DNA from 2 places in the Streptomyces sp. NPDC041970 genome. Region 2 is predicted to be linked to the other one. Evidence: riboswitches for the same ligand, from Rfam matches in the RefSeq annotation. Region 2 holds a riboswitch; the other holds the start of a gene.
The links. Region 2 has a riboswitch for cyclic di-AMP ahead of ACZ6EJ_RS21460 (M23 family metallopeptidase). Riboswitches for the same ligand answer to the same signal wherever they lie in the genome.
Positions count from the first base shown of each region.

Region 1: it holds a riboswitch for cyclic di-AMP, as region 2 does, so the genes downstream of both, ACZ6EJ_RS26075 (M23 family metallopeptidase) here and ACZ6EJ_RS21460 (M23 family metallopeptidase) in region 2, are expected to answer to the same signal.

Region 1 covers NZ_JBVJCD010000081.1:15,051-21,975, reverse strand. Annotated here, with positions in the region: gene ACZ6EJ_RS26085 (MerR family transcriptional regulator) at 1-42, shown strand, start outside; gene ACZ6EJ_RS26080 (PP2C family protein-serine/threonine phosphatase) at 211-1,407, shown strand; cyclic di-AMP (ydaO/yuaA leader) riboswitch at 1,634-1,786, shown strand; gene ACZ6EJ_RS26075 (M23 family metallopeptidase) at 1,798-2,832, shown strand; gene ACZ6EJ_RS26070 (PrsW family intramembrane metalloprotease) at 2,932-4,482, opposite strand; gene trmB (tRNA (guanosine(46)-N7)-methyltransferase TrmB) at 4,661-5,629, opposite strand; gene lhgO (L-2-hydroxyglutarate oxidase) at 5,622-6,878, opposite strand.
Region 2 covers NZ_JBVJCD010000048.1:29,195-36,119, forward strand. Annotated here, with positions in the region: gene ACZ6EJ_RS21450 (M16 family metallopeptidase) at 1-1,143, shown strand, start outside; gene ACZ6EJ_RS21455 (M16 family metallopeptidase) at 1,170-2,540, shown strand; cyclic di-AMP (ydaO/yuaA leader) riboswitch at 2,759-2,922, shown strand; gene ACZ6EJ_RS21460 (M23 family metallopeptidase) at 2,937-3,719, shown strand; gene ACZ6EJ_RS21465 (HPr family phosphocarrier protein) at 4,265-4,546, opposite strand; gene ACZ6EJ_RS21470 (bifunctional acetate--CoA ligase family protein/GNAT family N-acetyltransferase) at 4,718-6,925, shown strand, end outside.

The sequences.
Region 1 (6,925 bases), on a different contig from region 2:
GACGCACTGACGGTCTACGCGGAACGCCGGCTCTCCGACTGACCACGGAGGTCGGGGGGCTTCCGCCTTCCGCTCCCCCTATTCGGCCGATGAGGAGTCGCCGCTCGGCGCGGCTCCGGGAAGCCTGGACGGGGAGCGGTACCGTCCGCAGCCGTGGGTGGACCGGGCAGGAGTGGACAGGTGGGGTTGGCCAAGGAGCGGGGCGGGGGCATGACCGGGAACACCGGGGCACTCGGGCGGGCTCTGTTCGGAGCCCCCGAGGCCGCAGGGACGTCCGGCTCCCAGGTCACCCGGCGGTTCGTCCGGATGCTGCCGGCCCTGCTCATCGTGGGCGGGCTGGTCTTCGACGAGCTGACCCCGCCCAACTTCACGGCCGTCCCCCTGTTCGTCGCGGCCCCGCTGATCGCCGCGCCGTTCTTCTCCCGGCCCAGGACCGTCCGCACGGGGGTGGCCGCGCTCCTCGCGGTCACCGTGATGCGGTTCCTCGACGGGGTCTCCACGCAGGTGGTCCCGGTCATCGAGATGGTCACGGTGCTCACCGCGGCGGTGCTGGCCCTCGTCATCAACGGGGTCGTGCGGCGCGGCAACGAGCAGTTGGCCTCGGCGCGGGTCATCGCGGAGACCGCCATGCGGGCGGTGCTGCCGACGCCGGCCGAGCGGATCGGCGGGCTCCAGGTGGCCGCGCGGTACGAGGCGGCGCAGGCGGACGAGTTCGTGGGCGGCGACCTGTTCGCGGTCGCGGACACCCCGTACGGCGTACGCCTGGTGGTCGGGGACGTACGCGGCAAGGGGCTGGACGCCGTCGAGGCGGTGGCGGTGATCATCGGGGCGTTCCGGGAGGCCGCCGAGCAGGAGCAGGCGTTGGAGGGCGTCGCGCAGCGGTTGGAGCGTGCGCTGGCCCGTGAGGGGACGCGGCGGTACGGCCTGGACGTGATGGAGGGGTTCATCACCGCGGTGCTGGCCGAGATCCCGCCCGGATCGGCCGCTCTGCGCCTGGTCAACCGCGGGCACCCCGAGCCGATCCTGCTGCACGCGGACGGCGCGGTGGAGGTGCTCGCGCCCTCCGCGCCGGCGCTGCCGCTGGGGATGGACCTGGGGGTGTGGCCGGACCGGTCCGACGAGTGGGCGATGCCCGCGGGGTCGACCCTGCTGGCCTTCACGGACGGGCTGTCGGAGGCCCGTGACGCGTACGGGAACTTCTACGATCCGGCGGCCCGGCTGCGCGGCCGGATCTTTCCGGGGCCGGAGGAGCTGTTGTCGGCGCTGACCGACGACGTGCGGCTGCACACCGGGGGGCGGGCCACGGACGACCTGGCGCTGCTCGCGGTCGCCCGGCCGGCGGAGGGGCAGCCGGTGCCGCGGACCACGGTGAAGATCGTGGGGCGGGGAAAGGGCGCGAAGGGTTGACACGGTGCGTAGTCGGAGCGCGCCGCTACGCATAACATTTGACATACCGTCAGAAAAAGTGGTGTGGCTGAGCCCTGGTCAAGTCGCCCGATTCCACCCGCTTGTGACCCGTACATCCCCGCCGAGTCCGTTAATGATCAACAGGGACGGCTTGGAATCGGGGCCCGGTGTCTATTAACGTTCGATAACGCAGCGCGGTCGTCCCAGCCGTCGACAGAGGCGGCACCGTGCGCGAGCGCCGAATTCCGCAAGGGAACCGGGGAACCACCTTCATGGGGTGAATCGGACACCTGCGTCTCGTGAGAGGCGGAGGGGCCCGTAGGAGACCTTCCTGCTCCGAACCCGTCAGCTAACCCGGTAGGCGAGAAGGAAGGAAAGGAGTGCGCCCACGTGGCGTCCAACCAGCCTGCCCCTGAGGCGCTGTCACCCTTCGCCCCCGACGACTTCGGAGGCGCGGAGCGGTCTCGGGAGGAGTGGAACCCCACCGCGGAGTCCATCCGTCCGGTGCGCGGCAAGCACCGCGTGGCCAAGCAGCGCGGTCTGGCCCGCAGCTCCACCGTCCTCGGGGTCGGCGTCATCGCGGCCGTCGGCGCGGGAGGCATGGCCACCGCCCAGAGCAAGCCGCCGGTCTCCATCACCCTTCCCGATTCGATCGCGGACAATCTCCCCGACGCCAAGTCCCTTCCCGGTGTCGGCGCCCTCATGTCCACGGAGACGGGCAGCGCCCCGGTCGTCGCGACCGCACCGCTCACCACCGCCGGCATCACCACCGCGGAGGCCGAGGGGGGCGCCACCGACGCGGGCGAGGCGCTGCGCGCCCGCATCCTCCAGCAGGCCGAGCAGCAGCAGGCCAGCGCCGACGCCGAGGCGAAGGCCGCCGCCGAGGCCGCCGCGGCCGAGAAGGCCGCCGCCGAGGCGAAGAAGCAGCAGGACGAGGCCGAGGCCAAGGCCGCCGCGGAGAAGAAGGCGGCGAGGGAAGCGGCGGAGCGGAAGGCGGAGGCCGAGCGCCTCACCAGGCTCGCCGCCAGCTACTCCCTGCCCACCGCCTCCTACACGATCACCTCGACCTACGGGCAGTCCGGTGCGCTGTGGTCCTCCGGCCGGCACACCGGCCTCGACTTCGCCGGGTCGGCCGGTGCTCCGCTCAAGGCCGTGCACAGCGGCACGATCACGTCGGCCGGCTACTCCGGCGCGTACGGCTACCGCACGGTCCTCCGGCTCGATGACGGCACGGAGATCTGGTACGCCCACCAGGCCTCGATCGAGGTGTCGGTCGGGCAGCGGGTCACCACCGGCCAGACGATCGGCCGCATGGGCGACAGCGGCAACGTGACCGGCGTCCACCTCCACCTGGAGGTCCGCACCGCGGGCGGCTCCGCGATGGACCCGAGGGCCTGGCTGAACAGCAAGGGCCTGCCGGTCTGACCCGTCGAGAACCGGGCCTCCCGGTCCGGGCGCTCCCGCCGAGCGCCCCGGACCGGGAGGCCTCGCGCGTTCCCCGGACCCTGTGCGGGGCGCCGCCCGCTACCGCGGTGTGCGGCGGTGGGTGTGCGGCGCGTCGCCGTACGGGGGGTGCGGGCCCCGGCCGGGGGGTCCGGCGTACGGGGGCTGGTGCGGGAGCGGGGCCGCGTGGGCGGGACCGGGCGGTCGGGCGTGGGCGCCGTGGCCGTACCCGTGACCGGGCCCGCTTCCGTAGCCGGACCCGATTCCTCCGGGCCCGTGTCCGCTTCCGTATCCGCTCGCGTACGGGAACGGGGCTCGGCGGTGGGAGCGCGGGCGGGCCGTGAGGCGGGCGGCGTGGGTGAGGGCCGGGGCGGCGACGGCGCGGCGCTGCCAGAGGTGGTGCAGCAGCTCGCGCTCCCGCGCGGCGAAGTCCGCGCCCACCGCGCCGTGGCGGGCCCGGCGGCGCAGCCCGGCCAGGGACGTCGCGAACGACTCGTACTCCGCGACCGCGCGCGCCGCGGACCGGCCCCGGCTCCGGTCCCGCTGCCAGTGGCGGGCCAGGTCGCGGGCGAGGCCGCGGGCCCGCATGGAGGAGAGCGCCGTCGGTTCGTCGGGGGCGAGCCAGCCGGCGGCGGCGTACGCGGGCAGCTCGGCGGCGAGGGTGCGCAACTCGCGTTGGCGCGACCAGACCGCCAACCAGGTCACCAGCCCGAACGCCGGGACCATCACGGTGCCGTACACCGCGTAGAAGGCGTACGGGCCGAAGACCGACGAACCGTTCCACAGGGCGTGCAGGCCCATCGCCAGCAGCAGGCCGAGCAGCGGCAGGGCGATCCGGCGGACCCGGTGGCGGCGGTCGCTGACGGCCGCGAAGCCGAAACCGAGGCCGGTGAGGACCGTGAACAGGGGGTGCGCGAAAGGCGACATGACGATGCGCACGAAGAACGTCCCCGCCGTCACCGACGCGAGCCCGGAGCTGCCCACCTGCTGGTCCTCGCCGAACGCGTTGCCCAGATAGAGGATGTTCTCGGTGAACGCGAAGCCCGTCGCGGTGAACCCGGCGACGACGATCCCGTCCACCACCCCGCTGAACTCCCTTCTGCGGAACAGGAAGATCAGCAGCACGGCGGCGGCCTTCGCGCTCTCCTCCACGACCGGGGCGATGACGGTCGCCCCCAGGGTGCCGGCGCTCGCCGGGTCGGCGGTCGCGGTGGCTATCCAGCGCGTCGCGAAGGAGTTGGCGATGATCGCGACGAGCGCGGCCGCACACGCGCCCCAGGCGAAGGAGAACAGCAGATTCCGCCAGGGCCCCGGCTCGACCCGGTCCAGCCAGCGGAAGGCGGCCATCAGCAGCGGCACCGGCAGCAGGGCGAGCCCGAGACCGACCAGGAACCCCTCGGGGCCGGTCTGCTCCCGCACGAGGGCCAGGATCACCAGCCCGCACAGCACGAGCGCGACGACCACCGCCCCGGCGCGGAACGCCTTGCTGCGCCACACCATGCCGACGCGGCGCGGCCGGTAGCGCCACTGGCCGCGCTCCGGCGCGGGGCCCAGGACCTCGTCGAGCCGCTGCTCGTGGAGGACCGGGACAGCCGGCCGCACCTGTCGATGCTGTACAGAACCGTCGGACACCACTCGACCTTAGCGAGAAGGACTGACATCCGAGCCCGCCGTCGGCTCGGACGCCTTCCGTGAGGGCGCGTTGGACGGTCCTCCGGCGCGTGCGCGTCCAGGCGCGCCCCGCGACCGCGCGCCGGCCGGGACGCCCCCGGCGGGCCCGCGCCGGACGGACGGCTGCCGCGACCGGGCGTCAGACGCGGGCGAACAGCAGGTCGTGGACGACGTGTCCCTTGTCCAGCCCCTGCCCCTCGAACCGGGTGAGCGGGCGGAACGCGGGGCGCGGGGCGTAACCGCCGTCGGCCGCGGTGTTCTCGAAGAGGGGGTGCGCGGTGAGCACGTCGAGCATCTGCTCCGCGTACGGCTCCCAGTCGGTCGCGCAGTGGAGGATCGCGCCGGGCTTCAGCCGGGGGGCCGCCAGGTCCAGGAACTCCGGCTGGATCAGCCGCCGCTTGTGGTGCCGCGCCTTGGGCCACGGGTCGGGGAAGAAGACCCGCAGGCCGTCGAGGGAGGCGGGGGGCAGCATCTCGCGGAGCAGGATGACCGCGTCGCCGTTGGCCACCCGTACGTTGGACAGCCCGGCCCGGTCCGCGAGGCCGAGGAGGTTGCCCTGGCCGGGGGTGTGCACGTCGACGGCGAGGATGCCGGTGCCCGGATCGTCGGCCGCCATCTGCGCGGTGGCCTCGCCCATGCCGAAGCCGATCTCCAGGACGACCGGCAGCCCGTCGAACAGCTCGTCCGGGTCCAGGACGCGCTGCCCGTCGATGTCCAGGCCCCACTTGGGCCACAGCCGCTCCAGGGCGTCCTGCTGGCCTGGCGTGACCCGGCTGCGGCGCGGCTGGAAGCTCCGGATGCGGCGCTCGTGGTGCGAACCGGCGGGGTCGGCGGCGGGGCCGCCGGGGAAGCGGGGCTCCTGGCGCAGCCGGCGCTGCCGCTCGAAGGAGGCCGCCCGCAGCGCGGCCGCGTCGGCGGCCCCGTCGTCCACGAGGGCGTCGGCGGCGGTGGAGCCGGACGGGGCAGGAGCCGCGGCGTCGGCGGCGGTGGAGCCGGACGGGGCAGGAGCCGCGGCGTCGGCGGCGGTGGAGCCGGTCGGATCGGCGCCGCGGAACGCCGAGGCGGCGTCGGGCGTACCGGGGGCGGGGTCAAAGGGCTGTTCAGACACGATGGCCCGATTCTACGGCGGGCGGCTTCCACCCCGTCCCCCGAGCCCGGTCCAGCGCGCGTCGCGCCACCTCTCGCCCGATGGGCAGCGACGCCGTCGCGGCGGGCGAGGGGGCGTTGAGCACGTGGACGGTGTGCGGGGCCTCGCGGATCAGGAAGTCGTCCACCAGCGTGCCGTCCCTCAGCACCGCCTGGGCCCGCACCCCGGCGGGCGACGGCCGCAGGTCCTCCTCGGTGACGGCGGGCAGCAGCCGCTGGACCGCGCGGGTGAAGGCGGACCGGGACAGCGAGCGGTGGACCTCGCCCGCCCCGTACCGCCAGTGCCTGCGGGCGATCCGCCAGGCGCCCGGCCAGCTCAGCGTGGACAGCAGGTCGGCCGGGCGGACGACGGGCCAGCCGTACCCCTCGCGGGCCAGGGCGGGGACCGCGTTCGGACCGACGTGGACGGAGCCGTCGAGGCCGCGCGTGAGGTGGACGCCGAGGAAGGGGAAGGCCGGGTCCGGCACCGGGTAGACGAGGCCGCGCACCAGCTCGGGGCGGGCGAGCGCGTAGTACTCGCCGCGGAACGGCACGATCCGCACCCCCGGATCGTCCCCGGCGAGCCGGGCCAGCCGGTCGCTGTGGAGTCCCGCGCAGTTGACCAGCGTCCGCGCCCGGACGACCCGGCCGTCGGCGGTCCGCACCGCGACGCCCCAGGCGCGCCGGTCTATCGCGGTGACCTCCGCGCCGTACCGGACGACGCCGCCCGACGCGGTGACCTCGGCGGCGAGGCGGGCGGCGACGGCGGCGAAGTCGCAGACGCCCGTGGTGCCGACGCGGATCGCGGCGATCCCCCGGACCTCGGGCTCGTACTCCGCGATCTGGGCGGGGCCCAGCTCCCGCACGGGCAGGCCGTGGGCGCGGCCGCGCTGCGCCAGGCCGTGCAGCCGGGGCAGCTCGGAGCGGTCGGTGGCGACGATGAGCTTGCCGGTCACCGCGTGCCCGATGCCGTGCTCGGCGCAGAACTCCGCCAGCTCCTCGGAGCCGCGCAGCGCGTACCGCGCCTTGAGCGAACCGGGGCGGTAGTAGATGCCGCTGTGGACCACGCCGCTGTTGCGGCCGCTCTGGTGGCGGGCGGGGCCGTGCTCCTTCTCCAGGACCGTCACCCGGACGCCCGGCGCGGAGCGGGTGACCGCGTACGCGGTCGACAGACCGACGATCCCGCCGCCGATCACCAGCACATCGCAGTCGTACGCCGTATGCGTCGCCATCGAGCCACCTCCCACCCCGATAGTGCACTGGCCCACTGACAACCGGC
Region 2 (6,925 bases):
TCGGGCCAGGTCAAGGGGAACGGCCACTTCGAGCTGGTCCAGGGGGCCGGGGGCTCGCTCAACGGGACCACCAGCTTCGAGCGGACCAACTACTTCGAGACCATGCCCACCCACCAGGTGGAGCTGGCGCTCTGGCTGGAGGCCGACCGCATGGGCTCCCTCCTCGCCGCTCTCGACGAGGAGTCCATGGAGAACCAGCGCGACGTCGTCAAGAACGAACGACGCCAGCGCTACGACAACGTGCCCTACGGCACCGCGTTCGAGAAGCTGACCGCCCTCGCCTACCCCGAGGGCCACCCCTACCACCACACCCCGATCGGCTCCATGGCCGACCTGGACGCGGCCACCCTGGAGGACGCCCGCGCGTTCTTCCGTACGTACTACGCGCCCAACAACGCGGTGCTCTCGGTGGTCGGCGACATCGACCCCGAGCAGACGCTCGCGTGGATCGAGAAGTACTTCGGCTCCATCCCGGCCCACGACGGCAAGCAGCCCCCGCGCGACGGCGCCCTGCCCGAGACCATCGGCGAGCAGTTGCGCGAAGTGGTCCACGAGGAGGTCCCGGCGCGTGCGCTGATGGCCGCCTACCGGCTGCCGCACGACGGCACCCGCGCCTGCGACGCCGCGGACCTCGCGCTGACCGTGCTGGGCGGCGGCGAGTCCTCGCGGCTGCACAACCGCCTGGTCCGCCGCGACCGTACGGCGGTCGCGGCCGGCTTCGGCCTGCTGCGGCTGGCCGGAGCGCCCTCGCTGGGCTGGCTGGACGTGAAGACGTCCGGCGGCGTCGAGGTGGAGCAGATCGAGGCCGCGGTCGACGAGGAGCTGGCCCGGTTCGCGGCCGAGGGGCCCACCCCCGAGGAGATGGAGCGGGCCCAGGCGCAGTTGGAGCGCGAGTGGCTGGACCGGCTCGGCACGGTCGCCGGGCGCGCCGACGAACTGTGCCGCTACGCGGTCCTGTTCGGCGACCCGCAGCTCGCCCTGAGCGCCGTCGGCCGCGTGCTGGACGTCACGGCGGACGAGGTGCGCGCGGCCGCCGCGGCGGCCCTGCGCCCCGACAACCGCGCGGTGCTGGTGTACGAGCCGATCGAGCCGTCCGACGAGGCCGCCGACGGCGCCGACGCCCACGAGGGGGCGGCCAAGTGAGCGACGCCGCCGTGACTGGAGTAGCCATGCAGTTCCACCCGCAGCCCACCGCCGGCACGGCCCGCCCCTGGGCCTTCCCGGCGCCCGAGCGCGGCGCCCTGCCCAACGGGCTGACCGTGCTGCGCTGCCACCGCCCCGGCCAGCAGGTCATCGCGGTGGAGATCTTCCTGCACGCGCCCCTGGACGCCGAGCCCGAGGGCCTGGACGGCGTGGCCACGATCATGTCGCGGGCGCTCTCGGAGGGCACGGACAAGCACAGCGCCGAGGAGTTCGCCGCCGAGCTGGAGCGCTGCGGCGCGACCCTCGACGCGCACGCCGACCACCCCGGCGTCCGGGTCTCCCTGGAGGTCCCGGCCTCCCGGCTGGCGAAGGCCCTCGGGCTGGTCGCCGAGGCGCTGCGGGCCCCGGCCTTCACCGAGAGCGAGATCGAGCGCCTCGTCGGCAACCGGCTGGACGAGATCCCGCACGAGCAGGCCAACCCCTCCCGCCGCGCCGCCAAGCAGCTCTCCAAGGAGCTGTTCCCGGCCACCGCGCGGATGTCCCGTCCGCGCCTGGGCACCGAGGAGACGGTCCGGCGGATCGACGCGGCCGCGGTGCGCGCGTTCTACGACGCCCACGTCCGCCCGTCCACCGCGACGGCCGTGATCGTCGGCGACCTCACCGGCATCGACCTCGACGCCCTGCTCGCCGACACCCTCGGCGACTGGTCGGGCGACGCGGGCCGGGAGTACCCGGTCGCGCCCATCACCGCCGACGACACCGGCCGGGTGGTCATCGTGGACCGTCCGGGCGCGGTCCAGACCCAACTGCTGATCGGCCGCATCGGCCCGGACCGGCACGAGAGCGTGTGGCCCGCGCAGGTGCTCGGCACGTACTGCCTGGGCGGCACGCTCACCTCCCGGCTGGACCGGGTGCTGCGCGAGGAGAAGGGCTACACCTACGGGGTGCGCGCCTTCGCCCAGGTGCTGCGTTCCAGCGGCCCCGACGCGGGCGGCGCGGCCATGCTCGCGATCAGCGGCTCGGTGGACACGGAGTCCACCGGTCCGGCGCTGGAGGACCTGTGGAAGGTCCTGCGCACGCTGGCGGCCGAAGGGCTGACCGACGCCGAGCGCGAGACGGCCGTGCAGAATCTGGTGGGCGTCGCCCCGCTGAAGTTCGAGACCGCCGCCTCCGTCGCGAGCACGCTGGCCGACCAGGTCGAGCAGCACCTCCCCGACGACTACCAGGCCCGCCTCTACGCCCGGTTGGCGGAGACGGGCACCGTGGAGGCGACCGCCGCGGTGGTCAGCGCCTTCCCGGTGGACCGGCTGGTCACGGTCCTGGTGGGGGACGCGGCGCGGATCGCGGAGCCCGTGAAGGCCCTCAGCATCGGAGAGGTCTCCGTCGTCACCGGCTGACACCTCGGCGCATCCGGACGAGGAGGACCCCGGCGGACGAGAGTCCGCCGGGTTCCTCCCCTTTGCCCGATACGGGCGCTCTGTTGGATTTCGCGGAGAAGAGGGTGTTCCGCCCTGTGGGATGTGCGACAAATCGTCTGATCGGCTTGGCGTCGGGAAGCCGTCCGGCTTAGCGTCGGCTCCGCTGTCCGTCACCCGTATGCCGCAGCCGCGGCGCCGGGCAGTCATCGCCGAGTCCCCGTCAGGCGCGAGCCTGGGGAGCCGGGGACCCACACAGTCCCTGGGGTGAATCGGAGGCCGCGCCCGGATGGGGGCGGTGTCCGTAGGAGACCTTCCTGCTCCGAACCCGTCAGCTAACCCGGTAGGCGAGAAGGAAGGAAAGGATTCAGCCCCTCCATGGCGTTCACCCGTCCTGCCGGGAAGCACCGCGCCTCCAGCCGCCTCGCCCGCCGGGGCGCCCGGGCGGCCGGCATCGCGGCTCTGGCCGGCACCGGGGTCATCGGCTCGCTGGCCTCCCCGGCCCTCGCCGCGGACACCGAGACCCCCGGCGCGGCCGACACCGGCCTCACCCAGGCCATCGCCCTCGACGCCTCCCTCGCCGAGCAGATCGACGCCCAGGCGCAGGCGCAGCAGGAGCAGGCCGAGGCGAGGGCCAAGGCCGCCGCCCGGGCGAAGGCCAAGGCGGAGGCCCGACGCAAGGCCGAGGCCCGCGCCGCGGAGATCCGCGAGGAGAAGGCCCGCGCCGCCCGCGCCGCCGAGCGCGCCCGGCTCAACGCCTTCCACCTCCCGGTCGCCGGAAGCCACGTCACCACCGGCTACCGGTCCGGCGGTTCGCTCTGGTCCTCCGGCAGCCACTCCGGCGTGGACTTCCTCGCCCCCTCCGGCAGCTCCGTCGTCGCGGTCGGCGCCGGGACGGTCGTCGAGGCCGGCTGGGGCGGCGCGTACGGCAACAACATCGTGCTCCGGATGGCGGACGGCACGTACACCCAGTACGGCCACCTCTCCTCGATCGGCGTCTTCGTCGGCCAGAGCGTCGCTTCCGGCCAGCAGATCGGGCTCTCCGGCTCCACCGGCAACTCCACGGGCCCGCACCTGCACTTCGAGGCCCGGACCAGCCCCGCCTACGGCTCCGACATGGACCCCGTCGGCTATCTGCGCGCCCACGGCCTGAGCCTCTGACCCACCGGGTCCGCACGGCCCCGCACCCCGCCACCGCGCGGCGGTGCGGGGCCGTCCGCGTACCGTCCGCGACCCGCCGCGCCCGCCCGAGCCCGGCGGGGCCCGGTCGACCCGCCCGCGCCGCATCGAGCCCGGCGGGTCCCCGGCCGATCCGTCCGCGCCGCGCCGCGCCCGGCGGGTCCCCGGCCGATCCGTCCGCGCCGCGCCGCGCCCGGCGGGGCACCGGTCGACCCGCCCGTATCGCGCCGAGTCCGGAGGATCCCCGGCCGACCCGTCGCGCGCCGCTCGAACCCGAGCCAGGGCGTGCACCCGAGCCCACCGCCGACCGTCGCGCCCACCGCCCCTCCGAGGGCACCCGGCCCACCACCCGCCACCCGCCGCGGACGACGCGATCCGCGAGCGCCCGCCCGCCGCCGACGCGGGAACGCGAAAGAGCCGCGGCCCGGTGAGGGGCCGCGGCTCTCGCGCGACAGGAACTCCGACCCGCTCGATCGCGGGGGCCGACCGGGCCGGAGGAGCGGACCCGGCGTGCCGGGCCCGGCGGGTCAGACGGTCTCGGGAAGCTCTTCCAGACCCTCGGCCACCAGCTTCGCCAGCCGGTCCAGAGCGGCCTCGGCGCCGTCCGCGTCGGAGGCGAGCACGATCTCCTCGCCGCCCTGCGCGCCCAGGCCGAGCACGGCGAGCATGGAGGCGGCGTTGACGGGGTCGCCGTCGGCCTTGGCGATGGTCACCGGGACGCCGGACGCCGTGGCGGCACGGACGAAGATGGAAGCGGGGCGGGCGTGCAGGCCCTCGGCCCAACCGACGTTTACGCGGCGCTCAGCCATGGTTCTGCCCTTCACATATCAACGGTTGTCTAGACCAGTCTCTCATGCAGTGCGCGGTGCTGTGCCCGGCCTCCAGCCCGCCCCCGCCGCGGCCGCCCGCGGGTGGGGCTCCCCAGCCTGCCCCGGCTCCACCCGGTCCGCGACCGGGGTGTCCGCCGTAGGCTGGGGCCCATGCAGCCCACGCCGGAGCAGAGTCCGCATCACGCGTACCCCGACCACTGGGAAGCGGACGTGGTGCTCCGCGACGGGGGCACCGCGCGCATCAGGCCCATCACCACGGACGACGCCGAACGACTGGTCAGCTTTTACGAGCAGGTGTCCGACGAGTCGAAGTACTACCGGTTCTTCGCCCCGTACCCCCGGCTGTCCGACCGGGACGTGCACCGCTTCACCCATCACGACTACGTCGACCGGGTGGGGCTGGCCGTCACCATCGGCGGCGAGTTCATCGGGACCGTCCGCTACGACCGCATCGACGACCGGGGCCGCCCCGCCTCCGCCCCCGCCGACGCGGCCGAGGTCGCCTTCCTCGTCCAGGACGACCACCAGGGCCGCGGGGTCGCCTCGGCGCTGCTCGAACACATCGCCGCCGTCGCCCGCGAGCGCGGCATCCGGCGCTTCGCCGCCGAGGTGCTCCCCGCCAACACCAAGATGATCAAGGTGTTCCGCGACGCCGGGTACACCCAGCGCCGCAGTTTCGAGGACGGCTCCGTCCACCTCACCCTCGACCTCGAACCCACCGAGGAGTCCCTGGCCGTCCAGCGCGGCCGCGAGCAGCGCGCCGAGGCCCGCTCGGTGCAGCGCCTCCTGGCCCCCGGCTCCGTGGCGGTCATCGGCGCCGGGCGCGCCCCCGGCGGCGTCGGCCGCACCGTCCTGCGCAACCTCCTCGCCGCCGGCTACACCGGCCGGGCGTACGCCGTGAACCGGGCCTTCGACGCGGGCACGACGACCCTCGACGGGGTGCCCGCCCACCGCTCGCTCGGCGAGATCGACGAGCGGGTCGACCTCGCCGTCGTCGCCGTCCCCGCCCACCGGGTGCCCGAGGCCGTCGCCGACTGCGGGGAGCACGGCGTCCAGGGCCTCGTCGTCCTCTCCGCCGGATACGCCGAGCGCGGCGCCGAGGGCCGCGAGCTCCAGCGCGAACTGGTCCGCCAGGCCCGCTCGTACGGCATGAGGATCATCGGGCCGAACGCCTTCGGCATCATCAACACCGCCGAGGCCGTCCGGCTGAACGCCTCCCTCGCCCCCGAGTCGCCCGCCCGCGGCCGGATCGGCCTGTTCACCCAGTCCGGCGCGATCGGCATCGCCCTGCTCTCCGGCCTCCACCGGCGCGGGGCGGGCCTGTCCTCGTTCATCTCGGCGGGCAACCGGGCCGACGTCTCCGGCAACGACTTCCTCCAGTACTCCTTCGAGGACCCGGACACCGACGTCGCCCTGCTCTACCTCGAATCCATCGGCAACCCCCGCAAGTTCACCCGCCTCGCCCGCCGCACCGCCGCCGTCAAACCCGTCGTCGTGGTCAAGGGGGCCCGGCACAGCGGCTCCACCCCGCCCGGCCACGCGGTTCCCGTCAGCCGCATCCCCGACGCCACCGTCTCCGCCCTGATGCGCCAGGCCGGCGTCATCCGCGTCGACACGGTGACCGAGATGGTCGACGCCGGGCTCCTGCTGGCGGACCAGCCCCTCCCGGCCGGTCCCCGCGTCGCGATCCTCGGCAACTCCGAGTCCCTCGGCCTGCTCACCTACGACGCCTGCCTCGCCGAGGGGCTGCGCCCGCGCCCGCCGCGCGACCTCACCACCGCCGCCTCCCCCCGCGACTTCCGCGACGCCCTCGCCGAGGCGCTGGCCGACGCGGCCTGCGACGCCGTGATCGTCACGGCCATCCCGTGGGTCGGCGAGGACGGGGAGGCCGAGACCGGCGACGGCGAGGTGCTGGCCGCCGCCCTGAGCAAGGCCGCCGCGGGCGGCCCGGCCAAGCCCGTGGCCGTCGTCCACGTCGAGATCGGCGGCCTCGCGGAGGCGCTTGCCGCCGCCGCCGGCACCGCCGCCCCGCGCCCCCGCCCCACCCCGCCCCCGCCCGTCCGGGCGGCCGGGGCGGCGCCGGAGGACCGCCCCGAGGAGGCCGACGCCGAACAGCCCGGCCGCCCCGGCCGCATTCCCGCGTACCCGGCCGCCGAACGCGCGGTGCGCGCCCTCGCCGAGGCCGTGAAGTACGCCCAGTGGAGGCGTCAGGCGGCCGCGCCCGGCAAGGTCCCCGAATTCCTCGACGACACCATCGACGAGCCCGGCGCCGCCGCCCTGATCGAGGCCCAGCTCGCCACCGCCCCCGGCCCGCGCGGCCGGCCCCTCGCCTCCGACGAGGCCCGCGAACTGCTCGGC